DNA from 2 places in the Bradyrhizobium sp. LA6.1 genome. Region 2 is predicted to be linked to the other one. Evidence: predicted binding sites of a transcription regulator. Region 2 holds the regulator's gene; the other holds the start of a gene.
The links. The regulator PhoB, encoded in region 2, activates phosphate uptake and scavenging genes when phosphate is short. The targets are predictions, from matches to a motif close to TGTCATNNANCTGTCAT.
Positions count from the first base shown of each region.

Region 1 (14,773 bases), on a different contig from region 2:
ATCTTCTGATAATTCTCGGGATACCCGTTCGGCGCCGCCTGGGCCGTGCCCCGGAGCCCCATCGTGGCGCCGAGAACCGACATCACCATTAAGCTTCTACGATCGATGCCCGACATCTACTGTTCCTCCGGCCGCCGCGATTTGTTATGCACATTTATTGGCGCCAATTTGTGCGCAATAGTATTGGCAAGTCAAGCGCTCCAAAAAGGGAAGCAGCCATGAAAGTACGGAAGGAGCAGAAGAGGCTGTTGGCGGCTGAAATCGGTGCCGCCATCCTGCAAGGCGATTACCGGCCAGGCGAATGGTTGCGCCAGATCGACCTGGAAGAAGCCTTCGCTGCCAAACGGTTTGACGTCCGGAGTGCGCTGACCCAGCTTGCCGCAAGCGGGATGGTGACGCATGTCGAAAATCGCGGATACCGGGTTGCGCAACCCGACTTGAACGTCGTTCGCGAGATATTGGCGATCCGCACGCTGCTCGAAGTTGAAGCGGCAAGGCAGGCGCTACCGAATATCGGCCCCGACGAACTCAAGAAGATCAAGCAGGCTCAGCAAATCTTCGAAGATGCTGTGGCGCGCGGCAGCAAGGCGGATCAGGCAAATACCAACGCAGCCTTTCACGATGAGATCTATCGCCATGCAACGAACCAATCGCTCGCCAGCCTCATCGTGGAAATCAGAAATCGCGCCAGACCAGGGCCGATTGCTTTGTGGCCTTCGAACGCCGAGCTGCAGAGAAGTGCTGCACACCATGTCGAGATCGTCGATGCGATCGAGTCTCGCGATCTCGCCGCGCTCGTTGCAGCAGTGCGACGACACATCGTCGAATCCGGCGCCAACTATCCGGCGCGCGATCTCGGTCCGGTCAAGAAGACCTCGGCAGCCTCCGATTGACTAAGAGTGGCGAAGCCAATCTGTTGAGGGCGTATCAGGAGTAGCGCACGGAGTAGGCCTGCCTCAATTCGCGCCCCCAGCCGGGATCGGCTCCATGCCGCTTGCGATGATCACGTCGCGGGCGGCGGGGGAGGCGAGGAACTTGATCAAGGCACGGCCGGCTTCGGGCTCCTTCGAACCGGCCGCGATCCCGGCCGAGAAGATCGTGATCTTCTGCAATTCGTTCGGCAGCGGTCCCACGATATCGATGCCCTTCACGGGCTTCAGCTCGCTGATCTGCTGGAAGCCGAGCTCGGCCTCGCCGTGTGCGACGATCTCGCCGACCGGCGTTGCCGGAATCTTTCGTGCCTTGTCCTTCATGACGTCGGCGATGTCGAGCTTGTCGAACATCTCGGTCGAGACGTAGACGCCGCTGGCGCTGTCGGAATAGGCGATCGTCTTCGCCGCCAGCAGCGCGCGCTTGACCGCCTCCACCGAGCCGATGTCCGGCTTCGGCGCACCCGATTTCACGGCAACGCCGATCGGCGATCTGGTGAGGTCGACCTGGCTGCCGGCCACGACCTTGCCCTTGCCGGCGAGGTCGGTGAGGGCATAGCCCACCATGATCAGGACATCCGCGGGTTCGCCGCGCTCCAGCCGGACCGGGATCGCATTGGTGGTCGTCCCCATCGACGGCCCATATTCCGTCAGCACTTTGTTGCCGGTGGCCTTCTCGAATTCCGGCACGAGCGCCTTGTAGGCAGCCGTCAATCCGCCCGAGATCATCACATGGACCTCGGCAGCTTCGGCCGCGCCGGTCAGCCACAGGACGGTTAGAACGCCGAAGGCAATGTTGCGGAATGTTGCTGATATCGATGTCATCGTCATTCGTCTCCAACTAACCCCGTCCGCGATACGGCGCGACGCCTTGCTCTGGCACCCACAATCCCTTCGGCACGCGGCCGGTCTGCCAGAACACGTCGATCGGGATGCCGCCGCGCGGATACCAGTAGCCGCCGATGCGCAAGAACTTCGGCTTGATCTCGCTCGCGATGCGCTTGCCGATCATGACGGTGCAGTCCTCGTGGAACGCGCCGTGATTGCGGAAGCTCGCGATATAGAGCTTGAGCGACTTCGACTCCAGCAGCCAGGGGCCGGGCGCGTAGTCGATCATCAGATGCGCGAAATCCGGTTGTCCCGTGACCGGACAAAGCGAGGTGAATTCCGGCACGGTGAAGCGCACCAGATAGTCCGTGCCCTTTTGCGGATTGGGCACGCGGTCGAGCTGGGCTTCTTCCGGTGTGTGCGGCCATTCGACCGCACGGCCGAGCTGGAGGGATTTCTTCGCCATCGTCGTCACATCCTGTTCGAGCATGATCCGGAAAAGTGGGCACCGGTTTTCCGAAAGATCATGCTCAACTAAAAAACCGGAGCGCGATAAGATCGCGCTCCAGAGGGTGCCGGGATGGACGCAAATGTCGCCGTCGTCAACCGGCCGCGATCGTCTGGATCATGACGATCCGGTCGTTGCCGGACTCGCAGCCCCAGAGCTCGCCCGGGCGGCCGTCGAGCTGGCGCACATTGGCATTGGCCTTGTCGCTGGCGAAAACGTTGAACCGCTCCGTCGCGGGATCGAAGCGGACGATGGCATTGGCGGAGAAATCGGTCAGCCAGACCTTGTCCTTGTCGTCGACATAGACGGCATAGGTGCGAGGGCGATCGCCCGGCAGCTTCCAGGTTTTCCAGGAGCCGTTGGCGGGATCGTGCACCGAGACGTGACCGCTGTTCCACTCGCTGACCCAGATCCGGCTTTGCGAATCTGACCAGACCCGCCGCGACCCCTGGCTCGGCGTCGGCGGCTCGACGATGGCAGCATTGCCGGTCGCAAGATCAATCTTCGCGATGTAGCTGCCGGCCAGCGAGGCGTACCAGACCTCACCCCTGGGCGTCACCGCGATGCCGTAGGGGCCAACACCCCTGGGCGCCCTGAACACGTCCATCTCGCCCGATCCCGGCTTGAGCCGGCCGTAATAGCCGGACTGGCCGGTGAACCAGTAGGTACCGTCCTTGTCGAACACGCCGGTGTTGAGATTTGCGGAGGCGAACTTTTCGGGCAGGCGGAACAGCGTGACCTTGAGATCGCCGGGATCGACCCGGGCGATCGCGTTCTGGCCGCCCTCGGTGATCCAGGGGGCACCGTCGGGGCCGATCGTCACGCCGTGCGGTGCGGCGCCCTGGCCGAGGCTGACTGTCTTGAAACTGCCATCCCGGGGGTCGAGCCTGCCCAGCATGCCCTTGCCCTGCGCCGTGAACCAGACCGTGCCGTCGCGAGCGGGGGCGAGGTCGTGCAGGCCGATGCCGGCGCTGATGGGGAAATATTTTGTCCGGAACAGGCCCTCCTGCGCAAAACTTGGGCGGACGGCGAGGAGGGCAGCGCTCGAGGCAAGAAACTGGCGGCGGTTCATGGCGTTACCCCGACTGTTTCAGATTGAGGTTGGACGCGCAGAGCAGGCGACTTCAAGGATAGTCCGAGCCTGCTCGCGCGTCAGTCGAAGCACACCGTCCAAGCGTTCACATTTGCTTGCGGCCCGTGTAAGACCCCCGGCACCGATCAGCCCTAACGAACGGAAGTGCACATCATGACCGCCATCATCGACATCATCGGCCGCGAAATTCTCGACAGCCGTGGCAATCCCACCGTCGAGGTCGACGTCGTGCTGGAAGATGGTGCGCTCGGCCGTGCCGCGGTGCCGTCCGGCGCCTCCACCGGCGCCCATGAGGCGGTGGAACTGCGCGATGGCGACAAGGCCCGCTATCTCGGCAAGGGCGTCACCAAGGCGGTCGGCGCCGTCAATGGCGAGATCTTCGAGGCCCTGAGCGGCCTCGATGCCGAGCAGCAGGCCCAGATCGACCAGATCATGATCGACCTCGACGGCACGCCGAACAAGAGCCGGCTGGGCGCCAATGCCATCCTCGGCGTCTCGCTTGCCTGCGCCAAGGCTGCCGCAAACTCGCTCGACATGCCGCTCTATCGTTACGTCGGCGGCACCTCGGCGCGTCTGTTGCCGGTGCCGATGATGAACATCATCAATGGCGGCGTGCATGCCGACAATCCGATCGACTTCCAGGAGTTCATGATCCTCCCCGTGGGCGCGTCGTCCTTTGCCGAGGGCCTGCGCTACGGCGCGGAGGTGTTCCACACCCTGAAGTCGGAATTGAAGAAGGCCGGCCACAACACCAATGTCGGCGACGAGGGCGGTTTCGCCCCGAACCTGCCGTCGGCGGACGCCGCGCTCGAATTCGTCATGAACGCGATCGGCAAGGCCGGCTACAAGGCCGGCACCGACATCGTGATCGGCCTCGACTGCGCCTCGACCGAGTTCTTCAAGGACGGCAAATACGTCTATGAAGGCGAGGGCAAGACCCGCTCGATCTCCGAGCAGGCCAAGTACCTCGCAGACCTGGTGTCGCGCTATCCGATCGTGACCATCGAGGACGGCATGTCGGAAGACGACATGGACGGCTGGAAGGAGCTCACCGACCTCATCGGCAAGAAGTGCCAGCTCGTCGGCGACGATCTCTTCGTCACCAACGTCAAGCGCCTGGCCGAAGGCATCAAGGCCGGCCGCGCCAATTCGATCCTGATCAAGGTCAACCAGATCGGTACGCTGACCGAGACGCTCGCTGCCGTCGAGATGGCGCACAAGGCCGGCTATACCTCGGTGATGTCGCACCGCTCCGGCGAGACCGAGGATTCCACCATCGCCGACCTCGCGGTCGCCACCAATTGCGGGCAGATCAAGACCGGCTCCCTTGCGCGTTCGGACCGCACCGCCAAATACAATCAGCTCCTGCGCATCGAGCAACAGCTCGGCAAGCAGGCGCTCTACGGCGGCAAGGCGGCATTGAAGGCGCTGGCATAAGCCGGCGCTCCAGCTAGGACAGGGGAGGATCGACATGAGCGACGGCAAGACCGGACTGCAACTGCGTTCGCTGATCAAGAAGAGCGGTGAACTGGAAATCTCGCTCGTCGACGTGCCGACTCCCGAGCCCGCCGCGGACGAGGTCGTCGTCCGCGTCGAGGCGGCGCCGATCAACCCGTCCGACCTCGGCCTTCTCGTCGGCGCGGCCGATATGAGCACGGCGAAGGCGTCCGGCAGCAAGGACGCTCCCGTCATCACCGCGAAGGTGCCGGAGGGCGCGATGCGGGCGATGGCCGGCCGGCTCGACGAAGCCATGCCGGTCGGTAACGAAGGCGCGGGCGTCGTCATCAAGACCGGCTCGTCGGATGCCGCGAAAGCATTGATGGGCAAGACCGTCGCCATGATCGGCGGCGCGATGTACGCGCAGTACCGCACGCTGAAAGTGCGCGAGTGCCTGCCGCTGCCGGCGGGCACCACGCCGGCTGAAGGCGCCTCCTGCTTCGTCAATCCGCTCACGGCGCTCGGCATGACCGAGACCATGCGGCGCGAGGGGCACAAGGCGCTGGTGCACACCGCGGCCGCCTCCAATCTCGGCCAGATGCTGAACAAGATCTGCATCAAGGACGGCATTCCGCTGGTCAACATCGTGCGCAGCAAGGAGCAGGCCGACATCCTGCACAAGATCGGCGCCAAATACGTCGTCGATTCCACCGCACCGAGCTTCCTCGGCGATCTCACCAATGCGCTGGTCGAGACCGGCGCCACCATCGCCTTCGATGCCATCGGCGGCGGCAAGCTGGCCGGCGACATCCTCAACTGCATGGAAGCTGCGATCAACAAGACCGCCAAGGAATACAGCCGCTACGGCTCCAACGTGCACAAGCAGGTCTACGTCTACGGCGCGCTCGACATCCGCCCGATCGAGCTGCCCCGCGGCTTCGGCATGGCCTGGGGCGTCGGCGGCTGGCTGCTGTTTCCGTTCCTGATGAAGATCGGGCAGGCGGACGGAGCCAGGCTGCGCCAGCGCGTCGTCGACGAATTGAAGACGACCTTCGCCAGCCACTACACCAAGGTGGTGTCGCTTCAGGAGGCGCTCGATCCCGCCAACATCGCTGTCTACGCCAAACGGGCCACCGGCGAAAAATTCCTCATCAACCCAAATAAATCTTCGTGATGTGCCACGGCACACCATCCAAAGAAGGACTTGCCTTCTGAGCGAAGCGCGGGAAGATTTGCGCCGCAATTGAAAGCGGGGCAACCGCAAGCAAAGAAGGGGACACTTCCATGACTGATCTGAATCGCCGCGACCTGCTCGCGGGCGCTGCCGCTATGGGCGCGGCGGCCGTAACCGGACTTGGACCGACCACCGCCAGTGCCTCGGTGCCGCAAAGCGGGGCACAGGCGCCCGGCTTCTATCGCTACAAGGTCGGCAGCTACGAGTGCACCTCGATCAACGACGGCGCGCGCACCTTCCCGATGCCGGACAAGTTCGTCGTCAACCTGCCGAAGGAGGAAGCGCTGGCCGCGGGCGAGGCGGCGTACATGCCGAAGGGCATGGTCACGGTGCCGTTCAATCCCCAGCTCATCAACACGGGCTCCAAGCTGGTCCTGATCGACACCGGCAACGGCGTTGCCAATCTCGAGCCGAGCAAGGGCGCGGTCGGCCGCACGCTGCAAAACCTCCAGGCCGCCGGCGTCGACCCGAAGAACATCGACGTCGTGCTGCTGTCGCATCTCCATCCTGATCACACCAACGGCATTCGTCTGGCCGACGGCGCGCTGGCGTTCCCGAATGCGGAGATCATGGTGCCGGCGAAGGATTGGGAGTTCTGGGCGAGCGACGAGAACGCGGCCAAGGCTCCGAACGACATGACGAAGAACTACTTCGCCAACGTGAAGAAGACCTTTGCCGGCCTCGAATCCAAGGTCACGAAGTACGAGTGGGGCAAGGAGGTCGCCCCGGGCATCACCTCGATCGCGACGCCCGGCCATACGCCGGGGCACACCTCGTTCGCGGTGGCCTCTGGCGACAAGAAGGTGCTGATCCAGTCTGACGTCACCAACATTCCGGAGTTCTTCCTGCGCAATCCGGATTGGCACGTGGCGTTCGACAACGACGGCGCGATGGCGCAGGCGACGCGCCACAAATTCTACGACATGGCGGCAGCCGAGAAGGCGACCGTGATCGGCTTCCACTTCACCTTCCCCTCGGTGGGGCATGTCGAGAAGGACGGCGCGAAATACCGCCTGATCCCGTCGGCCTGGAATCCGACGATCTGAACCGAGCCAGGGGTTTGCGAGAAACGTCAGGCCGCCTTCGGGCGGCCTGATTGTTTTTGGATCGTAGCGACCATCTGCTTTCGAGAAACTCAGCGTTTCCAAACAAAACCGGTTCATGCACTTGCATCCATCGACCCGGATCGCTTAAGTGCCGCCCCGGAACTTCCGCTCAAGCCCCCAAGGACAATCCATGGCCTACAACATCGTCGTGATCGCCGGCAGCCTGCGCAAGGACAGCTTCTCGCTGAAGGTCGCCAACGCGCTCGCAAAGCTCGCGCCGGCCTCGCTCAAGCTCGAGGTCATCACGCTGGCAGGCATCTCGTTCTTCAACCAGGACCTCGAGGGCGCGCCGCCCGCGGACTGGCTGGCCTTCCGCGAGAAGCTGCAGAAGTCGGACGGCGTCATTTTCGTCACCCCCGAATACAACCGCGCCATCCCGGGTGTGCTGAAGAACGCCATCGACGTCGCCTCGCGCCCCTACGGCAAGAGCTCGTTCAACGGCAAGCCGGTCGGCATCATCTCGAACTCGCCGGGCCCGCTCGGCGGCGTCAGCGCCGCCAAGACGCTGCAGAACATCCTGCCGGGCATTGCCGGACCGATCCTGCAGCAGCCGGAGATCTATCTGAACGCGGTCGGCGATGCCTTCGATGCGGAGGGGAACCTGACCAAGGAATCTCTGAAGCCCGTCCTCCAGGCCTATATCGACGCGTTTGCTGCGCACGTGGCCAAACACCACGGCTGACGTCTTTCTTCGTCATGGCCGGGCTTGTCCCGGCCATCCACGTCTTGGCTCGTGGTGACGAAAAACGTGGATGCCCGGCACAAGGCCGAGCATGACGGCTGGGGGTAGGGACTGGAACGCGAAGGGGGAAGCGATTAGCACTCCCTTAACCAACCTGCCGCATCTTCCCAAGATGGTCTCCCGCGCGCGCCTGAAATCGATCCTGACCGGCCTTGCCCTCTATGCGATGGCGGCCGCTATCGTCGGCTATTTCGGCGTCAACGCCTACACCGGCAAATACGGCCTCAACGCCCGTCAGGAACTCGACCAGGAGATCATCGCGCTGACGAGCGAGCTGGCCCAGCTCAAGCGCGAGCGCGCGAAGAGCGAGCAGCGGGTGTCGCTGCTGCGGACGTCGCGGATCGATCCTGACATGCTGGACGAGCGGGCGCGCTATCAGCTCGACTATGTCAATCCACACGATCTCGTTCGGATGATCCCGGCGAAGTAGCGTTTGCCGCTGCATTCGAAACCGGCATCGAAAGCCGCTGCCGAAATCCGACAATCGTGTAGCAATTCTACCGAAAGTCTTAGGCTTGGAACCGGGCTGCCGCCTTGACGGCAACGCAGCAACGGCCCCATGGCTTCTGCCGCCGTCTGCCTGAGTTGACGCAGATCAACCGGGCCATGCCGGCGCAGCCTAGACTGCCACCCGGAGGAAACAGTGATGAATGGGCCAATGTCCCGGCATCACGCGGCCCGCGTCGAGGCCGCCATTGCGTCAGGCCAGGCCGCGCGCTCCGCGCTGGTGGCCTCATGGCGCCGTTCGTCCCGATTGCATCATCTCGATCCCGCCGGTCGTAGCGCGCCGATGCGGCTGAGCGATGTCGAGTTGCGGCAGGCGCGCGAGCGCGTCGCGCCGCTGCTCGCCGCCGCGCAAGGCGCGATGGACCGGCTCTATCAGGCGGTCGGCGCGAGCGGCTGCTGCGTGCTGCTCGCCGACGGCGCGGGCGTGCCGGTCGACCGCCGCGGCACAGCGGTGGACGATGCGACGTTCCAATCCTGGGGCCTGTGGACCGGCGCGCTCTGGAGCGAGGATCATGAAGGCACCAACGGCATCGGCACCTGCGTCGTCGAGCAGCGCCCGCTGACGATCGACCGCGACCAGCATTTCTTCACCCGCAACACGCTTCTGAGCTGCACCGCCGTTCCGATCTACGACCACGAGGCGGCGTTTGCGGGCGTGCTCGACGTCTCCTCCTGCCGCGCCGACCGGACCGATACGTTTTCCAATCTGATCGCGCTCGCGGCAGGTGAGGCGGCGAGGCGCATCGAGGCCGATCTGTTTCGCCGCGCCTTCGCCCATGCCCGCATTGTGCTGACGCAAGGCGCGGACGGCCAGGCCGGCGGCCTCGTCGCGGTCGATGCAGATGATCTCGTGATCGGCGCGACCCGGTCCGCGCGGGTGGGACTCGGGATTGCGCCCGGCCGTCCCTTGCAGCCGGTGCCCGCGGCTGACCTCCTCGGCGGCGAACCCGCGCATGACCATCTTGCCGGCGGCCAGCGCGCGGTGTTGCAGCGGGCGCTGCTGCGCGCGGACGGCAATGTTTCGGCCGCCGCCAAGGCCCTCGGCATCAGCCGTGCCACGCTGCACAGGAAGCTCAAGCGGTTCGAGCTGAAGCACTGAGGGCCCTTGCCTTGCCCACGACTGTCGCAGAACTGCGACAGGTTACCCCGGCCATCGCTGACGCCCGGGCTGACAGGAAAACGCTCCCGCGACATCGTTGGCGCAAGTCGTGAACACGCGACGAATTGCGCAAACAGCAAACATCGGGAGTGATCAATGAACAAGGTGGAATTCCTCGGCGTCACCCAGGTTCCGTTCGCCGAACGCTATGACAATTTCATCGGCGGCAAATTCGTCGCGCCAATCTCCGGCAAGTACTTTGACAACGCCTCGCCGGTGAACGGCCAGATCGTCTGCAAGATCGCGCGTTCCGATGCGCAGGATGTCGAGGCCGCCCTCGATGCGGCGCACGCCGCCAAGGCCGCCTGGGGACGCACCAGCGTCGCCGAGCGCGCCGCGATCCTGAACCGGATCGCCGACCGGATGGAAGAGAATCTGGAGCGCCTTGCGATTGCGGAGACCTGGGACAACGGTAAGCCGATCCGCGAGACCCGCGCTGCCGACCTGCCACTCGCGATCGATCATTTTCGCTATTTCGCCGGCGTGGTGCGCGCACAGGAAGGCTCGATCGGCGAGATCGACCACGACACCATCGCCTATCATTTCCACGAACCGCTCGGCGTGGTCGGCCAGATCATCCCCTGGAACTTCCCGCTGCTGATGGCATGCTGGAAGCTCGCGCCGGCGCTTGCCGCCGGCAATTGCGTCGTGCTCAAGCCGGCCGAGCAGACGCCGGCCTCGATCATGGTCTGGGCCGAGATCATCGGCGATCTCCTGCCGCCCGGTGTCCTCAACATCGTCAACGGCTTTGGCCTCGAGGCCGGCAAGCCGCTCGCCTCCAGCCCGCGGATCGCGAAAATCGCCTTCACCGGCGAGACCTCCACGGGCCGGCTGATCATGCAATATGCCAGCCAGAACCTGATCCCGGTCACGCTGGAGCTCGGCGGCAAGTCGCCGAACATCTTCTTCAACGACGTCACCGCCGAGGACGACGACTTCTTCGACAAGGCGATCGAAGGCTTTGTGATGTTCGCGCTGAACCAGGGCGAGGTCTGCACCTGTCCGAGCCGGGCGCTGGTCCACGCCGATATCTATGACCGCTTCATGGAGCGGGCGCTGAAGCGCGTCGCCGCGATCAAGCAGGGCGACCCGCGTGCGGCCGACACCATGATCGGCGCGCAGGCATCTAGCGAACAGCTCGCCAAGATCCTCTCCTATATCGACATCGGCAAGCAGGAGGGCGCCAAGGTGCTGGCCGGCGGCGGTCGTGCCGAGCTCGGCGGCGATCTTTCCGGCGGCTTCTACGTCCAGCCGACGGTGTTCGAGGGCCACAACAAGATGCGAATCTTCCAGGAGGAGATCTTTGGTCCCGTCGTCTCGGTCACGACCTTCAAGACCGATGACGAAGCGCTCGCGATCGCCAACGACACGCTCTATGGCCTGGGAGCCGGCGTCTGGAGTCGCGATGCCAACCGCTGCTACCGCTTCGGCCGGGCCATCCAGGCCGGCCGGGTCTGGACCAACTGCTACCATGCGTATCCTGCGCATGCCGCGTTCGGCGGCTACAAGCAGTCGGGCGTCGGTCGCGAGACCCACAAGATGATGCTCGATCACTACCAGCAGACCAAGAATCTCCTGGTCAGCTACAGCCCGAAGAAGCTTGGCTTCTTCTGATCGGGCAAGATCTGATTGGGCAAGATCTGATGGGGCAGGAGAGGGCGGCGCAATCTTGCGCTGCCCTCTCCGTCGTCATCCGTCTGTCAGAGTCTTGAGACAAGACGACAGAGCCGACCGTATCCGGTTCGGCGCCCGCGGCATTCGAAGCGATGCCGGGCAAAGACGGAGGCTTGGTGATGCGGAACAGTCGTTCAGGACGGACAATGGGTGTCGCAGCGATGCTGTTCGGCGCGGCGGTGCTGCCGCTGTCGATGGCCTTTGCACAGTCCGGCGCGGCGCCAGCTAGCGCCAAGCCCTTCCTGACCGTCGATGGAAAGGCGCCACTGGTCCTTGGACATCGCGGCCTGCCGGGCCTGGTACCTGAAGAGACCGAGGCGTCGTACGACCTCGCCGCGGCGCTCGGGACCGATGCGCTCGAAGAGGATTTGCACCTGACCAAGGATTGCGTTCTGGTCGTGCGTCATAACCCCTGGCTGAGCGACAACACCAACATTGCCGAGGTGGCGAAGACCAATGCGGCCGTCGCCGCCCGCAAGCGAACCGTGCCCGGTGTGCGCGTCAAGGCCCCGTCGGCCACCGGCGTGCCTGCCGACTACCTGACGGATCTGAGCGATCCGGCCGATCCCAAATCGGTGCTGAAGTCGCTGATCGTCGACGGCGAGGATCATACCAACGACTGGTCGATCAGCGATTTCACCATGGCCGAGCTGAAGCAATGGATCGGCGGCACCACCTATGACGCGGCCAACGAGCGGCCGAAAGTCTTCAACGGCAAGCTCCCGATCATCAGCTTCCAGGACGTCATCGACATCGCCAAGGTCAAGAGCAAGGAGACCGGGCGGTCCATCCTCGTCTATCCCGAAACCAAGAACCCGACCTGGAACAATGCCCAGGCGATCGCCAATGGCTGCGGCGCGGCCGGCAGCCGTCCGCTCGAGGATGCCCTGATCAAGATCATCAGGGATAACGGCCTCAACACCAAGGACGCTCCCATCCTGGTCCAGAGCTTCGAACCCGGCAGCCTGAAATATATGCGCAGCCACGGCCTCCAGACGCGGCAGGTCCAACTCGTCGACGGCAACGGAATCGACTTCAAAACCGGCAAGGTTCTCCTCAACAACATCACGAATTCGCGCCCGTTCGACTGGACGGTTGCAGGCGATGCGCGCCTGTACGATGCGATGCTGACGGCCGAGGGGCTTGCCGAGATCAAGACCTACGCCGACGGCATCGGCCCGTGGAAGGCCTATATCGTTCCGCTCAAGATCGCGCCGTGGAAGGACGCAAATGCCGACGGCACGCCCTACAAGGGATCGACGCCGGAGGCTTCGACCCAGGACGCGACCAGCCTTGTCGCGGACGCGCACAAGCTCGGTCTTTTCGTGCATGTCTTCACGTTTCGGAACGAGAAGAAATATCTTGCCGCCGACTATCGCGGCGACCCGAGCCTTGAATATCTCAAATTCTACCGGCTCGGCGTCGATGGGGTCTTCAGCGACTTCACGCATACCGGCGTTGCCGCCCGTGCGGCGTATTTGCGCGAGTTGGGCTGGTAAGGCTGGCACGGCGAATCGGACGCGCGTGGGATTTCGGATACAAGACAGCGTGTCCGATTTCTCTGCGTTGGCTGCTCACGTTCCCTTCGCTGACCGGTGAGCTAAAGTTGCCCGATCGGCGCCAAAGGTTTTGCAAAGTTTCGGTCACGTTGCAGTGCGGCATAATGAAAGTCGCGCCATGCCGCCGCGGTCCTTTCCAAGGGCGTTTGACTTGGGTTAGAGAGGGCTGAAGTTTTCTCTGACCCGGAATTCCCATGGCCGCACCCAAGAAAGCCGCCGCAAGCACTCCACAGGACAAGACCGACGGCGGTTCGCCCCCGGAATTCACCAGAGAGCAGGAGCTCAAAGCGCTCCGCGACATGCTCCTGATCCGGCGGTTCGAGGAAAAGGCCGGCCAGCTCTACGGCATGGGCGCGATCGGCGGTTTCTGCCACCTCTATATCGGCCAGGAAGCCGTGGTGGTCGGCATGCAGATGGCCCTGAAGCAGGGCGATCAGGTCATCACCGGCTATCGCGATCACGGTCATATGCTTGCCACCGGCATGGAGGCCAACGGCGTCATGGCCGAGCTCACCGGCCGGCGCGGCGGCTATTCCAAGGGCAAGGGCGGCTCCATGCACATGTTCAGCAAGGAGAAGCACTTCTACGGCGGCCACGGCATCGTCGGCGCCCAGGTCTCGCTCGGCACGGGTCTGGCCTTCGCCAACCACTATCGTGGTAACGACAATGTCAGCGTCACCTATTTCGGCGACGGCGCGGCCAACCAGGGCCAGGTCTATGAGAGCTTCAACATGGCGGAGCTCTGGAAGCTGCCGGTGATCTACGTCATCGAGAACAACCGTTATGCCATGGGCACCTCGGTGTCGCGCGCTTCGGCGCAGCAGGATTTCTCCAAGCGCGGTGCGTCCTTCAACATCCCCGGGATGCAGGTCGACGGCATGGACGTCCGCGCCGTGAAGGCCGCGGGCGAGGAGGCGGCGGCCTGGTGCCGTGCCGGCAAGGGCCCCTTCATCCTGGAGATGCAGACCTACCGCTATCGCGGCCACTCGATGTCCGACCCCGCCAAGTACAGAACGCGCGAAGAGGTCGAAAAAGTCCGCCACGATCAGGACCCGATCGAGCAGGTGCGCAACCGCCTGCTCGCGGCCAAGGTGAGCGAGGCCGATCTCAAGGCGATCGACGCCGAGGTTCGCGACATAGTCAATGCGTCCGCCGACTTCGCCCAGCATGATCCCGAGCCGGATGCCGCCGAGCTCTGGACCGACATTTACCGCTGAACGCGCGCAAGCTTTCTTTTGGAGTCGATATGCCAATTCAAGTGCTGATGCCCGCGTTGTCGCCCACGATGGAGAAGGGCAACCTTGCCAAGTGGCTGAAGAAAGAGGGCGAGACGATCAAGTCCGGCGACGTCATCGCCGAGATCGAGACCGACAAGGCGACCATGGAGGTCGAGGCGACCGATGAAGGTACGCTCGGCAAGATCCTGATCCCCGAGGGCACCGCCGACGTTGCCGTCAACACGCCGATCGCGACCATTCTCGCCGATGGCGAGACGGCCGCCGATCTCGCCAAGGCGCCGGCCGCGCCCGCGCCGAGCGTCGCGCAGGAAGTCGCCGAATCCCGCTCGCCGGTCGGCGAAGGCAAGCCGATGATCTCGGCGCCGAAGGCTGCGGCTGCCCCTCAGGTCGTTGCCGAGCCCGATCCGGAAGTGCCCGCCGGCACCGCGATGGTGACGCAGACCATCCGCGAAGCGTTGCGCGACGCCATGGCCGAAGAAATGCGCCGCGACGCCGACGTCTTCGTGATGGGCGAAGAGGTCGCCGAATACCAGGGCGCCTACAAGGTGACGCAGGGCCTGCTCCAGGAGTTTGGCGCCAAGCGCGTCATCGACACGCCGATCACCGAGCACGGCTTTGCCGGCATCGGCGTCGGCGCTGCCATGACCGGGCTGAAGCCGATCGTCGAGTTCATGACCTTCAACTTCGCCATGCAGGCGATCGACCAGATCATCAACTCAGCCGCCAAGACGCTCTACATGTCCGGCGGCCAGATGGGCT
Region 1 is NZ_JBEPQK010000003.1:177,554-192,326, forward strand. Features, by position in the region: gene ABIB99_RS07975 (ABC transporter substrate-binding protein) at 1-116, opposite strand, end outside; gene ABIB99_RS07980 (GntR family transcriptional regulator) at 219-893, shown strand; gene ABIB99_RS07985 (substrate-binding domain-containing protein) at 957-1,754, opposite strand; gene queF (preQ(1) synthase) at 1,771-2,247, opposite strand; gene ABIB99_RS07995 (Vgb family protein) at 2,360-3,337, opposite strand; gene eno (phosphopyruvate hydratase) at 3,512-4,795, shown strand; gene ABIB99_RS08005 (zinc-binding dehydrogenase) at 4,830-5,969, shown strand; gene ABIB99_RS08010 (MBL fold metallo-hydrolase) at 6,080-7,075, shown strand; gene ABIB99_RS08015 (NADPH-dependent FMN reductase) at 7,266-7,817, shown strand; gene ABIB99_RS08020 (FtsB family cell division protein) at 7,990-8,307, shown strand; gene ABIB99_RS08025 (helix-turn-helix domain-containing protein) at 8,524-9,483, shown strand; gene adh (aldehyde dehydrogenase) at 9,640-11,157, shown strand; gene ABIB99_RS08035 (glycerophosphodiester phosphodiesterase family protein) at 11,364-12,716, shown strand; gene pdhA (pyruvate dehydrogenase (acetyl-transferring) E1 component subunit alpha) at 12,971-13,993, shown strand; gene ABIB99_RS08045 (pyruvate dehydrogenase complex E1 component subunit beta) at 14,023-14,773, shown strand, end outside.
Region 1: the regulator PhoB is predicted to act here: its motif matches at 11,231-11,247, upstream of ABIB99_RS08035 (glycerophosphodiester phosphodiesterase family protein).

Region 2 (14,773 bases):
GTCGAACGCGAGCAGCAGGCCCTTCTCGTCGCAGAGCTGGCGCAACGCCCTCAGGAAGGCGGGCGTTGCCGAACGCACGCCACCCTCGCCCTGGATCGGCTCGATCAGGATGCCGGCGGTCTGCGGACCGATCGCCTTCTTGACGGCTTCGATATCGCCATGCGGGACCTGGTCGAAGCCGTCCATCGGCGGGCCAAACCCTTCGAGATATTTTGCCGAACCGGTCGCGGCGAGCGTTGCCAGCGTGCGGCCGTGGAAGGCGCCTTCGAAGGTGATGATGCGGTAACGTTCCGGATGACCCTTGGAGAAGTGATGATGGCGGACGAGCTTGATCACACCTTCCAGCGCTTCGGCGCCGGAATTGCAGAAGAACACGAAGTCCGCGAAGCTTTCGTTGCACAGACGCGCGGCGAGCTTCTCGCCGTCCGGGCTCTGGAACAGGTTCGACATGTGCCAGAGTTTGGTGGCCTGCTCCTGCAACGCCTTGACCAACGCAGGATGAGCATGGCCGAGCGCATTCACCGCCACGCCCGAGGTGAAATCGAGATAGCGATCGCCATTGGTCGCAATCAGCCAGCAGCCTTCACCGCGCTCGAAACCGAGGTCGGACCTGGCAAAAACGGGGAGCAAATGCGGCGCTGCGCTGTTAGTCATGACGATCACTTGAATGTTGCGGACGGTGTGAGCGTGCATTGCGCAACGCACCATTGACCGGCCCGGAAAACGAAACGTGCCGCCTTTTAAGGGCGGCACGTGTGACTATCTTATGCCTGGTGAAACCGGTGTCAATGCCGCCCGGAAAGCCTCGCGAAACGCAGAATCCGTAGTCTTGCGGTGGCGATTTTGCGTATTTCCGCCACGGAACATGTGGAAGCGAGTCGGCGGACTCTTGCGCGTGAGTCACGCCATATTGTAGCGTTTGGCTTGTCAGATACGACATCTCGTGCAGCAGTTCTGATCCTCTAAGTCCTCATGTACCGGCGTAAGCGTTCGGGCGCATCTGGTGCGCCCGGCGAGCCTTAAGGGATTCTGGCGGCACGGGTTTTTCGAAGCTTAGGCATTCGCCGTGCGGCCGCCAGGATGGCAGGCGCCGGCGAAGGAAAGGGTGCAATGACCGTTTTGACCTGGTCGGATGATCGCGTCGAGCAGCTGAAAAAGCTCTGGGAGGCCGGGCTTTCGGCCAGCCAGATCGCCGCTGAACTCGGCAATGTGACCCGCAATGCCGTAATCGGCAAAGTGCACCGGCTCGGCCTGTCGGGCCGCGCCAAGAGCCCTTCATCGGCAGCGCCGCGGCCGCGCAAGGCGCGCCCCGCCCAGCACATGATGCGGGTGACACGCCCGATCGCGCGCGGCAACACCGCGCTGGCGCAGGCCTTCGAAGTCGAGGTCGAGGCCGAACCGGTCACCTACGACAACGTCGTGCCGATGAGCCAGCGGCTGTCGCTGCTGGAGCTGAACGAGGCGACCTGCCACTGGCCGGTCGGCGATCCCTCGAGCCCGGATTTCTTCTTCTGCGGCGGCAAGGCGCTCTCCGGCCTGCCCTACTGCGCCCAGCACTCGCGCGTGGCGTATCAGCCCGCGGCCGATCGCCGGCGCGCGCCGGTGAAGCCGGGTCCGCGCTGAGGTATCGGATTAGCTGACTACGAAGACGGCGCCGTCACGCGATGACGGCTCAACTCACTCGGTGTCGTCCCTGCGAACGCAGGGACCCATAATCCCGGCGCGTAGTTATTGCGCGGGATGATCACTCCGAGTCGTCGCCAAACCACTCCCTGTGGTTATGGGTCCCCTGAGTTCACAGGGACGACATCGAGGATGCGGTGGCAGCCCGCTAAATCACGTCTGCCACAGCAACCCCTTACGCCTGCTCCGCCTTCGCAAAACGATCGTCCAGTGCGTAGCCCGCGCCGCGGACGGTGCGGATCGGGTCCTGCTCGCGGCCGAGATTGAGCAGCTTGCGCAGGCGGCCGATATGGACGTCGACGGTGCGCTCGTCGATGTAGATGTCGCGGCCCCAGACGCTGTCGAGCAGCTGCTCGCGCGAGAACACGCGGCCGGGATGCTCCAGGAAGAACTCCAGCAGACGATATTCGGTCGGACCGAGATCGATCGGCCGGCCCGAACGCGCCACGCGACGCTTGTCGCGGTCAAGCTCGATGTCGCCATAGGCGAGCACCGTGGCAAGCCGCTCCGGGCTGGCGCGCCTGAGCAGGCCCTTCACGCGTGCCAGCAGCTCCGGGACCGAGAACGGCTTGACGATGTAGTCGTCGGCGCCGGTCGCAAGGCCCCGCACCCGCTCGCTCTCCTCGCCGCGCGCGGTGAGCATGATGATCGGGAGCTGCTTGGTCTCGGGCCGGGTGCGCAGCCGCCGGCACAGCTCGATGCCGGAGAGGCCCGGCAGCATCCAGTCGAGCACGATCAAATCGGGGATGTGCTCCTTGAGGCGGGTGTCGGCGTCGTCGCCGCGCATCACCGTCTCGACGTCATAGCCGTCGCCTTCGAGGTTGTAGCGGAGAAGCTCGGTGAGAGCTTCCTCGTCCTCAACCACCATAATGCGTGCGCCCATGGTGTTCGTCGCTCCTTAAGTGTTCGGGACCGTCGTGGCGAAGGTCGTCATGTCGCCCTTCGGCCGCTTGTCGGTGATCGCCTGGCCCTCGATCATGTAGAACACGGTCTCGGCGATGTTGGTGGCGTGGTCACCGATGCGCTCGATGTTCTTGGCGCAGAACATCAGATGGATGCAGAACGAGATGTTGCGCGGATCCTCCATCATGTAGGTGAGGAGCTCGCGGAACAGCGAGGTGCAGATGGCGTCGACTTCCTCGTCGCCCTTCCACACCGCCATCGCCGCCGGCAGATCGTGCGCGGCATAGGCATCCAGCACCGACTTGACTTGTTGCTGCACGAGGTCGGTCATGTGCTCCAGACCGCGGAACAGCTTGAGCGGATGGAAATCCGTCTCCAGCGCCGCGACGCGCTTGCCCATGTTCTTGGCGAGGTCGCCGATCCGCTCGAGATCGGTCGCGACGCGCATGGCGCCGACGATCTCGCGCAGATCCACCGCCATCGGCTGGCGGCGCGCGATGGTGAGAACGGCGCGCTCCTCGATCTTCTTCTGGAGCGCGTCGAGCTCGGCGTCGATGGTCACGACGCGCTGGCCGAGCGCGACGTCGCGGCGGATAAGCGCGTCGACGGAATCGACGATCATGCGCTCGGCGATGCCGCCCATCTCGGCGACCAGGCGCGTGAGCTCCTGGAGGTCGGTGTCGAAGGCCTTTGCGGTATGTTCAGAACCCATGTTCCGTCTCCTCAGCCGAACCGGCCGGTGATGTAATCCTGCGTGCGCCGGTCGGTCGGCGACGTGAAGATCTTGCTGGTGTCGTCGAACTCGATCAGCTCGCCGAGATACATGAAGGCGGTCTTGTCGGAGACGCGCGCCGCCTGCTGCATGTTGTGGGTGACGATCGCGATCGTGTAGTTCTCGGACAGCTCCTGGATCAGCTCCTCGACCTTGGCGGTCGAGATCGGGTCGAGCGCCGAGCAGGGCTCGTCGAACAAGATCACCTCGGGCCGCACCGCGACCGTGCGGGCGATGCAGAGGCGCTGCTGCTGGCCGCCGGAGAGCGACAGGCCGGAGGCGTTGAGCTTGTCCTTGACCTCGTTCCACAGCGCGCCACCGCGCAGCGCCTTCTCGACGCGGTCGTCCATCTCGGACTTCGAGATCTTCTCGTAAAGGCGGATGCCGAAGGCGATGTTCTCGTAGATCGTCATCGGGAACGGCGTCGGCTTCTGGAACACCATGCCGACGCGGGCGCGCAGCAAATTGAGGTCCAGCTTGGGGTCGAGGACGTTGGTCTGGTCGAGCATGAGCTGACCGGTGACGCGCTGGCCCGGATAGAGGTCGTACATCCGATTGAAGATGCGCAGCAGGGTCGACTTGCCGCAGCCCGACGGGCCGATGAACGCCGTGACGCGGTTGGTGCCGAGCGCCAGATTGATGTTCTTCAGCGCGTGGTGCTCGCCGTAATAGAAATTGAGGTTGCGCACCGTCACCTTGGCCGGAGCTTCGGGCAGCACCGGCGCCTGGGGCAAACCACCGGCCGCGCTCATCGATACGGAAAGATCACTCATTTTGCGGTCCTCTCGGCGCTCAGAATGCGCGCGCCAATATTCAGGGCAAGAACGGTCAGGGTGATGAGCAGCGCGCCGCTCCAGGCGAGCTGCTTCCAGTAGGCGTAGGGGCTCTGCACGAAATTATTGATGGTGACCGGCAGGTTCGCCATCGTCTTGTTCAGACCCAGGCTGAAGAACTGGTTCGACAGCGCGGTGAAGAGCAGCGGCGCGGTCTCGCCGGCGACGCGGGCGGTGGCCAGCATCACGCCGGTGATGAGGCCCGAGCGCGCCGCGCGATAGGCGATGCGCTTGATCACCAGCGAGCGCGGCAGGCCGAGCGCCGAGGCCGCCTCACGCAGTGCGTTCGGCACCAGCAGCAGCATGTCCTCGGTCGTGCGCAGCACCACCGGGATGACGATCACCGCAAGCGCGAGGCAGCCGGCAATCGCCGAGAAGCCGCGCATCGGCACCACCACCGCACCATAGATGAACAGGCCGATGATGATCGAGGGCGCCGAGAGCAGGATGTCGTTGATGAAGCGGATCACCGAGGTCAGGCGGTCGTTGCGGCCGTACTCGGCGAGATAGGTGCCGGCGAACAGACCGAGCGGCGCGCCGATGCCGACGCCGAGCACGGTCATGATGATCGAACCCACGATGGCGTTGCGCAGGCCGCCCTCGGTCGAGCCCGGAGGCGGCGTGTCCGCAACGAAGAGCTCCAGGTTCAGGCCGGCAATGCCGTTGTAGAGCAGCGTCATCAGGATCAGCGCGAGCCATGTGACGCCGAAGGCAGCGGCAGCCAGGCAGAGCACACGGATGACGATGTCCATGCGGCGGCGGCGTGCGTAGATCGGGTTCATGTTACTTCCCCGCCTTCTTTTCAAGACGCATCAGCATCAACCGTGCAGCCGCGAGCACGAAGAATGTCAGCACGAACAGCAGCAGGCCGAGCAGGATCAGGCCGGACTGGTGCAGGCCGTCGCTCTCGGCGAACTCCGATGCGATCGCCGCCGAGATCGTGGTGCCCGGGGCAAAGATCGACGACGAGATGCGGAACGAGTTGCCGATGATGAAGGTCACCGCCATGGTCTCGCCGAGCGCGCGGCCGAGCGCCAGCATGACACCGCCGATGACGCCGACGCGGGTGTAGGGGATCACCACGCTGCGCACGACTTCCCAGGTGGTGCAGCCGACGCCGTAGGCGGCTTCCTTGAGCACCGGCGGGACCGTCTTGAACACGTCGACCGAGATCGAGGTGATGAAGGGCAGCACCATGATGGCGAGGATCAGCGCCGCGTTGAACAGGCTGAGATAGGACGGCGGGCCTGCGAAGATCGCGCCCAGCACGGGGACGCCGTCGAAGATCTTGATCATGAAGGGCTGGAACGTGTTGGCCAGGAACGGGCCGAGCACGAAGAAGCCCCACATGCCGTAGATGATCGAGGGAATGCCGGCGAGCAGCTCGATCGCCATGCCGATCGGGCGGCGCGCCCATTGCGGGCAGAGCTCGGTCAGAAAGATCGCAATGCCGAGACCGACCGGAATGGCGATCGCCATCGCGATGAAGGAGGTGATGAGCGTGCCGTAGATCGGGCCGAGCGCGCCGAGCACGGGCGGATCTGCCGACGGCGCCCAGCGCTGCGTCCACAGGAAGGCGAAGCCGTATTCCTTCATCGCCGGGAACGCGCCGACGATCAGCGAGATGATGATGCCACCGAGGATGAGGAGCACCGAGATCGCGGACAGCCGCGTGATCCAGTAGAAGGTGAGGTCGCCGAGCTTGAAGGCGCCCAAGGCCTTGGCGCGGTCATACGGTCCGGCGTCGTCGATTACATCGCTCTGAACGGCCATCTCTGCCACGCCGATCCCCTGTGCCCGTTTGATATACGCTTGTTGTCGGTCTTGTTGTTGGTCTTGCGCTCCGGATGCGGCGCGAGGCCGATCCGGAGCGGAGGTCTTGTGAGATCCCGGCGCCCAGTCCGGGACAAGAGCGCTTAGCTCTTGATCTCGGCAGCCCAGGTCTTCTCGATCAGCTGGACGACCGGGTCCGGCATCGGGATGTAGTCGAGTTCTTCAGCCGCCTTGCCGCCGCTCTTGAAGGCCCAGCGGAAGAACTTGATGGCTTCCTGCGAGGCTGCCTTGTCGGTGGCATCCTTGTGCATGAGGATGAAGGTCGCCGCCGTGATCGGCCAGGACTTGTCGCCGGGCTGGTCGGTCAGGATGACGTAGTAGCCGGGCGCCTTGGCCCAGTCGGCATTGGAAGCCGCGGCCTGGAAGGCCTCGACGGTCGGCTGCACCGGCTTGCCGGCCTTGTTGACGAGACCGGTGTAGGTCAGCTTGTTCTGCTTGGCATAGGCGTACTCGACGTAGCCGATCGAGTTCTTGGTCTGGCTGATGTTGCCCGACACGCCTTCGTTGCCCTTGGCGCCGACGCCGACCGGCCACTCGACCGCCGTGCCCTCACCGACCTTGCTCTTCCAGTCCGCGCTGGCCTTGGCGAGGTAGTTGGTGAAGTTGAAGGTGGTGCCCGAACCATCCGAGCGGCGGACCACGGTGATCGCGTCCGACGGCAGCTTCACGTTCGGATTGAGCTTCTTGATCGCGGCGTCGTCCCACTTGGTGATCTTGCCGAGATAGATGCTGGCCAGGGTCTCGCCGTCGAACACCAGCTCGCCGGGCTTCACGCCCTCGATGTTGACGACCGGAACGATGGCGCCCATCACCATCGGCCACTGGACGAGGCCGTCCTTCTCGAGCTGCTCGGCCTTGAGCGGCGCGTCGCTGGCGCCGAAGGTCACGGTCTTGGCCTGGATCTGCTTGATGCCGCCGCCGGAGCCGATCGACTGGTAGTTCAGACCGTTGCCGGTCTCCTTCTTGTAGGCGTCAGCCCACTTGGAATAGATCGGGAACGGGAACGTCGCACCGGCACCCGTGATGTCGGCAGCAAACGCCGCCGTCGCCGATGCGGCGACCAAGCCGGCAGCGACGATAGTTTTGATGAAATTCATGGTGGTCTCCATACAGGGGAGCGAAGCGCCATCCGCGCCCGATCGCGCTCCCCGTGCCGCCCCTTTAGGAGCGGTCGGCTGTGCTTTTACGAAGGTTTCGTGACAGCTGGATGACACGGCCAAGCGATTGAAATCGCTTGAATATCAGGTTGAAGCCGCGGTCTTCGCCTGGGGAAAACAGGCCGTGAAAACGGCGCCCTGCTTGGGCACGCTCTCGATCAAAAGCCGGCCGCGATGGCGGTTAAGAATATGTTTCACCAGCGATAATCCGAGCCCCGTCCCGCCCTGCGAGCGGCTGTCGCCGACGTCGACCCGGTAGAACCGCTCGGTCAGTCGCGGCAGATGCTCGGGCGCGATGCCGGGTCCGAAATCGCGGACCAGGACCCGGATTTCCTGAGTTCCATCAGTGGCTGCCGCGGCGGCCAGCGACACGATGACACGTCCGCCCGACGCCCCGTATTTGAGCGCGTTCTCGATCAGGTTCTCGAACAGGCGGAGCAATTCCTCGCGATCGCCCGCGATCATCACCGGGGTCTCAGGCAGATGGGTTTCGACCTCGACCTGGCGCTCCCGCGCCAGCGGCTCGAGCCCGTCGGCGACCTGGAAGATGATCGGCAGCAGGTCGACCAGGGTGTCGGGCCGCACATGGGCCGACAGCTCGACCCGCGACAGCGAGAGCAGATCGTCGATCAGGCGCGCCATCCGGGTCGCCTGGTTGTGCATGATGCCGAGGAACCGCTCGCGTGCCTTGGGATCGTCCTTGGCCTGGCCCTGGAGCGTGTCGATGAAACCCGACAGCGCGGCGAGCGGCGTGCGCAGCTCGTGGCTGGCATTGGCGACGAAGTCTGCGCGCATCTCCTCGACCCGGCGCAGCGGCGTCTGGTCGTGGAATGTCATCAGCATGCATTTGTCGGCGCCGCCGAAGGAGGTCGGCACCGGCACCGGTGTGATGGTCAGCTCCATCCAGCGGTCGACCGGCACATGGTCGAGATAGGTCGTGCGCCGCGGCTCGGTGGTCGCGATCGACTCCCGCAGCGCCGTGATGATCTCCGGCGAGCGCAGCGCGAACTGGGCGAGCTCGTTCTTGCGCAGTGCCGGCGCCAGCTGGGCGGCGGCGGCATTGAGATGGATGACACGCCCGGCGCGGTCGAGCAGCACCGCCGGATCCGGCATGCCGGCGACGACCGCGGCCACCGCCGCGCTCTCGACCGGGTTGACGCGGCGGGTGTCGTCGCGCGAGGCGGCATTGTCGTGCAGCCGCCAGGGGATCAGCGCCGCGGCCGCGATGCAGAGGAACACCGTCGCCGCCCGCATCACCGACAATTCGCCGAGCGAGACCACCACCGACAGCGCCAGCGCCGCGGCGATCAGGATGACGGTCGAATGCCGCAGCCGGTCGGACCAGGGCTGCGCGGAGGGAGAAGATGGGGCGTCGATCGCCATCGGGGCGGGCTTCTCCTAGGGGATGCGCCGGTCAGGCGCCGGTGTCGCTGCGCTCTCTCACATAGGCGGCTTCACGCGCCGGGCCGGGGTCGAGCTTGAGCGCCGCCTGCTGCAAGCGCTTCGATCGAGCGCCGATTATAACCTCGCGAAACGTCAGCAAGATTACAGATATGACAAAGGGGGAGAGATAATAGAGGACGCGGAACAGGAGCATGCCACCCAGCAGCTCCTCGCGGTCCATCTGCCAGAGCCCGACCAGCATGGCGGCATCGAACACGCCGAGCCCTCCCGGCGAGTGGCTGGCGAAACCGAGCAACGTCGCCGAGACGAAGATCACCGCGACCACGACGAAGCCGAGATTGGGCTCGTCCGGGACCAGCACGTACATCGCGAGCGCACAGAAGCCGAGATCGATGATGCCAATGGCGATCTGGAGCAGCGTCAGCGGGCCGCCCGGCAGCACCACGGTCCAGGGCCCGCGGCCGACCACCCGCGGCTGGGTCCAGACCCAGACCACATAGGCGACCAGCCCCGCGATGATCATCATCGCCAGCATCCGGTTCAGCCAGGGCGGAAGCTGGTCGATCGCGGCAGCGGCTTCCGGATGGTAGGAAATGCCGAGGCCGAGCACCGCGGCATTGCCGAGCCAGAAGGTCAGGCCGGCGAGGAAGCAGATCTTTGCGACGTCGATCGCGTTCAGGCCATAGGCAGAATAGATGCGGTAGCGCACCGCGCCGCCGGTGAAGACGCTCGCGCCGACATTGTGGCCGATCGAATAGCTGGTGAAGGCGGCGAGCGCATTGATGCGGTAGGGCACATGGGCGTGGCCGATCGCGCGCACGGCGAACAGATCGTAGAAGGTCAGGGTGAAATAGCCCGCGGCCACGAACAGCGCCGCCATCGCAATCTGGCTCGGCTCGGTGCTCTTGATCGCTTCGAGGACCTCGTTGACGTCGATGCCCCGCAGCATGTGGTAGAGCACATAGCAAGCGATGCCGATGACCGCGACGCTGATCACAACTCCAAGCTTATGCAGGACTTGCTTCTGGCGCAGAAACGTCATCGCCCTGCGTATGGCTTCCAGCATCTAGACCTCGAACAACGCTTCAGCGGCCGGGGTGGCCGGCGGACAGGCGGACGACGCACAGGCATTCAACGAACCCTTGCCGCCGGCTCCGGCATCGCGCATGCCCCATGCCCTTCCACTAGCGCGTTTTGGGGCGGAGTGGAATTCAGCAATTCGAACAAAAACTCGTGCCTTCAATATTTTAGGCAGGGTTGCGGGCTCCTGATGCACGGATTGGCGCTTTCGGCGGCAAGACTGACGCGAATCTCCATGGCAATCCTGCGCAGGCGCCATGAAGTTTTGATGATTTCGACCGCACAATGTTCCGTCACGACTTAAGCCGACGTCAATCTATGGGCCGCCCCCGCCTGGCGAAAGAGGGGGTGGCCGGCGCTGTTGTTCAGGGATTTCAGGTGGGCCGAAAGGCCGCGGCGACGGCCGCGGCCTCAGGAAGCGATCGGAATCCGCCCCGGATCAGTGCCACGCGGAAGTGACGGCGGCCACGATTTCGTCGGTACCGGGAAAGTGGCCCTTGCTGCGGCTGGCGACGATGCTGTCGCCGACCTTGACCTGGAAGATCCCACCCTTGGCGGGCACGAGAGCCGCCTCCAGCGCCAGATGCTGCCGCAGCGCAGCAGCGGCGTCCTTGGCGCGCTTCTCGTAGCCGCAGGGACGGCAATAGATGATGGTCACATCAGCCATCTCGCCCGCCTTCAGGCAGCGCGCTGCTGGCGCACGGCTTCAATGCCGGCGATCCAGCCGGCGACGGAGCGGCCGATCGCCTCGGGGTGATCCTCCTGGAGAAAGTGCAGCCCGGGTCCGAGGCGCACCAATGCGCAGTGATTCAGCGAGGCTGCGAACCGCTCGGCGAATTCGGGCGCGACGAGCGCGCCGGGCGTGCCCGAGAACAACAGCTTCGGATAGGACGATGCAGCCAGCGCCGCATGCGCGGATTGGAGCGTCTCGTAGACGTCGGCGGGCTCGCCTGCGATCGGCAGTTCGCGGGGGAAGGCGAGAACGGGCCGGCGGCTCTCCGGCGTCGGGAATGGCGCACGGTAAGGCGCCATCTCGTCCTCGCCGAGCTTGCGAACGATGCCACCGGGCAGCACGCGTTCGACGAACGCGTTCGCCTTGAGGATCATCGCTTCGCTCTCGCCCGGCGTCCTGAATTTGCGGAACGCCGCCCTCGCCGCCTCGGCGTGGTCCTGCTCCTCCGCGACCTCGGTGTGGTGAAAGTCCTGCCAGGTCGGCATCGGGCGGATGAACTCCATGAAGGCAAGGCCGCGCACGAAATCCGGCCGGCGCGCAGCGAGATGGAACGCGAGCGCGGTGCCCCAGTCCTGCGCGACAAGATAGGCCGATTTGATGCCGCGCTGTTCGATGAATGCATCGAGATAGCGGACGTGGTCGACGAAGCGATAACCGATGTCGGGCTTGCCGGACTGGCCGAAGCCGACGAGATCGGGCGCGATGCAATGTGCGACCGGCGATACAAGCGGCAGGATGTTGCGCCAGATATGCGACGACGTCGGGTTGCCGTGCAGGAACAGGGCAGCGGGCGCATCGCGATCTCCCGCCTCGCGATAGGCCATCGTGCTTCCCAGCACGGACGCTTTGAGAATCTCGATTTCAGTTGGCTTGCTCATGTCAGCTCCCTGAAGACGGTTTGAAAGGCGATGGTCTTGAAACGTTCGAGGGCGTTGGGATTGCGGTCGACCTTCATGCGCAGGATCGCGCCCTGCCAGGACGCGAGCAGGAAATCGGCAAGCTCTTCGGGCTCGAAATCGGATGCGATCTGGCGGCACGTCTGGGCGTCCCTGATGCAGGCGGCGAACGGCGCGCGCCATTGGGCGAAGATTTCGGCGAGACGCGCGCGCAGCATTTCGCTGCTGGCTGATGCCTCCAGGCTGAGATCACCGATCAGGCAGCCGCGGCCATAGCCGTCAGCCTCCAGCCGGCCGGTGATGATGTCGAGATAGCGCCGCAGCCGCGCGCGCGGCGTCAGCGAGGTGTCGTCGAGCGCCTCCGCGACCAGCCCCCTCGTGGTGTCGAAGTAGCGGTCGAGCACCTCGGAGGCGAACACCTCCTTGGAGCGAAAATGGTTGGTGAAGGACCCCTGCGGCGCGCCTGCCGCAGCGGTGACGTCGCGCACGCTGGTGCCGTGATAGCCGGTCCGGAACATGACCTTCAGGCCGGCATCGAGGATGGCGTCTTTGAGTGAGGGCTTGGGCATAAGAAAATAATACGTACGTACGTATTAATGTCAAGCGCATTGTGATCGTTCGGCAATTTGCTTGCCGATCAAGCCGCTATTGCAATGTTGGATAGAGGCCCGCCCTCCGAGCGAGCCTGAAGATCTAAGCCGCCGGCTGGCTCCGCGAGACCACCCTGTCGCGCAGCCAGGCACCGATGGTGCAGCCGACGAGGTAGCAGGCGAACATGACCAGCCCGAGATCGAGCCAATAGCCGAAGCGGCCGGGCACCACATGCGCGAACGAGGCTGCGACCAGGGCGGCGGCAAGCACGGCGAGCCAGCGCGCGGTCACCTTCGAGGTGCCGTTGCCGCGCTGGACCACCGAGATCCAGCCCATGCAAAAGCCCAGCAGCAGCGAGCCGATCAGCCAACCCAGATGGAACGAGACGAGATAGGGCATCATCACCTCACCAGAAATTCGATGCGGCGGTTCTGCGCCTTGCCTTCGTCGGTGTCATTGCCGGCGAGGGGTTGCGTGGCGCCATAGCCGACCGGAGTGAAGCGGGTGGCCGGCAGCCCGGCCTTGACCAGATAGTCGATCACAGCCTGCGCGCGCTTCTCCGAGAGAGCCTGGTTGAAGGAGTCCTCGCCATCGGCATCGGTGTGCCCGGCCACCTCGATATTGGTGGTGGGGCAGCGCAGCGCCGTCTCGATCAGGTGGTCGAGAATGCCGGCGGAATCCGGGTCGATGTCGGCGCGTTTCGTTGCGAAGCGGATCTTGCCCTTGTTCAGGAGCTCCGAGAACAATTGCTGGCAGACCGTGCCGTCGACCGGGCCCGCGGCAGGCTTCACCGTAATCTCCGGCTTGTACTGCCAGTTCTTCGGAAAGTCCTTGCCGAGGCCCGCGCGGATGTCGTTGGCGGCCCCTTCATAGAGCGCATCGCCCGACAGCTTCACCTCGCGATCGGACACCACGAGCGTACCGGTCGACAACCGCGACAACGCGCCGAGCGCGGCGACCACGGCAGTATTGAAGGAGCCGGGTGCGCCGACGCTGGCCTTGAGATTGTCGACGACCTTTTCGGTGAAGAACTTTCGCGAGGCACTCGTTGCAATGGCCGCATGCACGCTGTTGTCGGGCACGTAGCCGGTCAGCGTCACGGTCGCGGCAACCGGATCCTTGTAGGCCTGGAAGATGTAGGGCGGCGCCTTGACATCGTTGGCGGTGACCGAAAAGCTCTCGGGCAGGTTCTTGAGCGCGGCCGCGATCGCCTCACGACCGCCGAGGTCGCGCGCCATGCCCGACAGATTGACCTTGGTGTCGGTGATCGTGATCTTGCCGTCCTTGAGCTTGCCTATCTGGTCGAGCAGCAGCATCGCGGCCGCCTCGAACCGCGGCGGCGCGCCGCGCGCCAGGCCCATCTGATCGGCGACCTCGGTCCCGTTGACCTCCTTGCGCGCGGCCTCGGTCAGGCGCGCCTTCATCGACGGCAGGGGCGCGGAGCCGGACAGCGTCACCCGCACCACGTCACGCTCGGCATTCCAGACGAAGGGCGTTGCTTCGGGAACAAGGCGGGTCCGGTCGTCGACCAGGCGCACGCCCGGGACGAGCTCGACCGCCATCACGGCATCGCGGCGCCCCTCCTCGGAAAAGGCGTCCGCAGCCAAGCCGACGTCCCGGCCGTCCACCGCGATCCGGGTCTTGTCCAGAACGGTCTCCTTGAGCGCCGCCGAGCTGCGGGCGGACAGGTCCGCCTCCACCGGCAAGGTATTATTCCAGGCCGCAAATCCCCACATGACGGCCAGGGGGATCAGCCCTGGCCACCATTTGCTGGCCCACCTGAAAAGCTTCTGCATTCAACGACCCGAACTCTGGAACCGGAGACAAAACAAACCCTTGGCGGGCTGTCAAACCGGAAATGATGCCCTTCCGAAGGCCATGCGTCGACAATTGGAATAACTTTTTCTTCAAGGGTTCTTCCGTAAGTTGAAAGTGGAATGCCAGAGTTCGCCAGCCGGTCATGAAACAACTCCGAAACAACGTCATCCGCGCCGGGCTGGGGGCACTCTATTTCAGCGGGGCGCACCACCTGTTGCGCCCGCTCTTGTCGGGCGTCGGCGCCATTTTCATGCTGCACCATGTGCGGCCGGCCCGCGAGGCCGCGTTCCAGCCGAACCGGCACCTCGAAGTCACCCCCGATTTCCTGCGCGCCACGCTGAGCCATTTGCGCTCGCGCGGGATCGACATCGTCAGTATGGACGAGCTGCATGAGCGGCTGGTGCAGGGCCGGTTCACCCGCCCCTTCGCCGCCTTCACCCTCGACGACGGTTACCGCGACAATCTCGAATTCGCGCTGCCGGTTCTGCGCGAATTTGACGCGCCCTTGGCCGTCTATGTCGCGAGCGAGTTCGCCGAGGGCACCGGACGTCTGTGGTGGACCGCGCTGGAAGCCGTCATCGCCAAGACCGAACAGATCGACATCCAGATCGGCAATTCCGCACTGCGGCTGGATGCAACGACCCCTGCCGCAAAACAAATGGCGTTCGACCGCCTGCACGATTGGCTGCGCGCGTTGCCGGGCGAACATGATCTCAAGCGCGAGATCGAGGCGCTCTGCGCCAGATACGACGTCGACATGGCCGCGCTGTGCCGCAGCCTGTGTCTGTCCTGGGACGAGGTGAAGGCATTTGCCGCAGATCCGCTGGTCACGATCGGCGCGCACACCATCAGCCATTGCAATCTCGCCAGGCAGAGCGAGGGGATCGCCGCACAGGAGATGGCGGTAAGCCGCGCGCGGATCGAGCAGGCGCTCGGCCGTACCGTGCTGCACTTCGCCTACCCCTATGGTGACCGCGAAGCGGCGGGCGAGCGCGAATTCGCTCTCGCTGCATCGGCCGGCTTCAAGACCGCGGTGACGACCCGGCCCGGCATGCTGTTCGCAGAAAATG
Region 2 is NZ_JBEPQK010000021.1:38,796-53,568, forward strand. Features, by position in the region: gene ABIB99_RS36525 (aspartate aminotransferase family protein) at 1-654, opposite strand, end outside; gene ABIB99_RS36530 (GcrA family cell cycle regulator) at 1,111-1,623, shown strand; gene phoB (phosphate regulon transcriptional regulator PhoB) at 1,859-2,566, opposite strand; gene phoU (phosphate signaling complex protein PhoU) at 2,582-3,298, opposite strand; gene pstB (phosphate ABC transporter ATP-binding protein PstB) at 3,310-4,131, opposite strand; gene pstA (phosphate ABC transporter permease PstA) at 4,128-4,973, opposite strand; gene pstC (phosphate ABC transporter permease subunit PstC) at 4,975-5,964, opposite strand; gene pstS (phosphate ABC transporter substrate-binding protein PstS) at 6,108-7,121, opposite strand; gene ABIB99_RS36565 (ATP-binding protein) at 7,266-8,564, opposite strand; gene ABIB99_RS36570 (putative bifunctional lysylphosphatidylglycerol flippase/synthetase) at 8,596-9,651, opposite strand; gene ABIB99_RS36575 (Rdx family protein) at 10,105-10,332, opposite strand; gene ABIB99_RS36580 (haloalkane dehalogenase) at 10,344-11,276, opposite strand; gene ABIB99_RS36585 (TetR/AcrR family transcriptional regulator) at 11,273-11,863, opposite strand; gene ABIB99_RS36590 (hypothetical protein) at 11,988-12,284, opposite strand; gene ABIB99_RS36595 (OmpA family protein) at 12,287-13,681, opposite strand; gene ABIB99_RS36600 (polysaccharide deacetylase family protein) at 13,846-14,773, shown strand, end outside.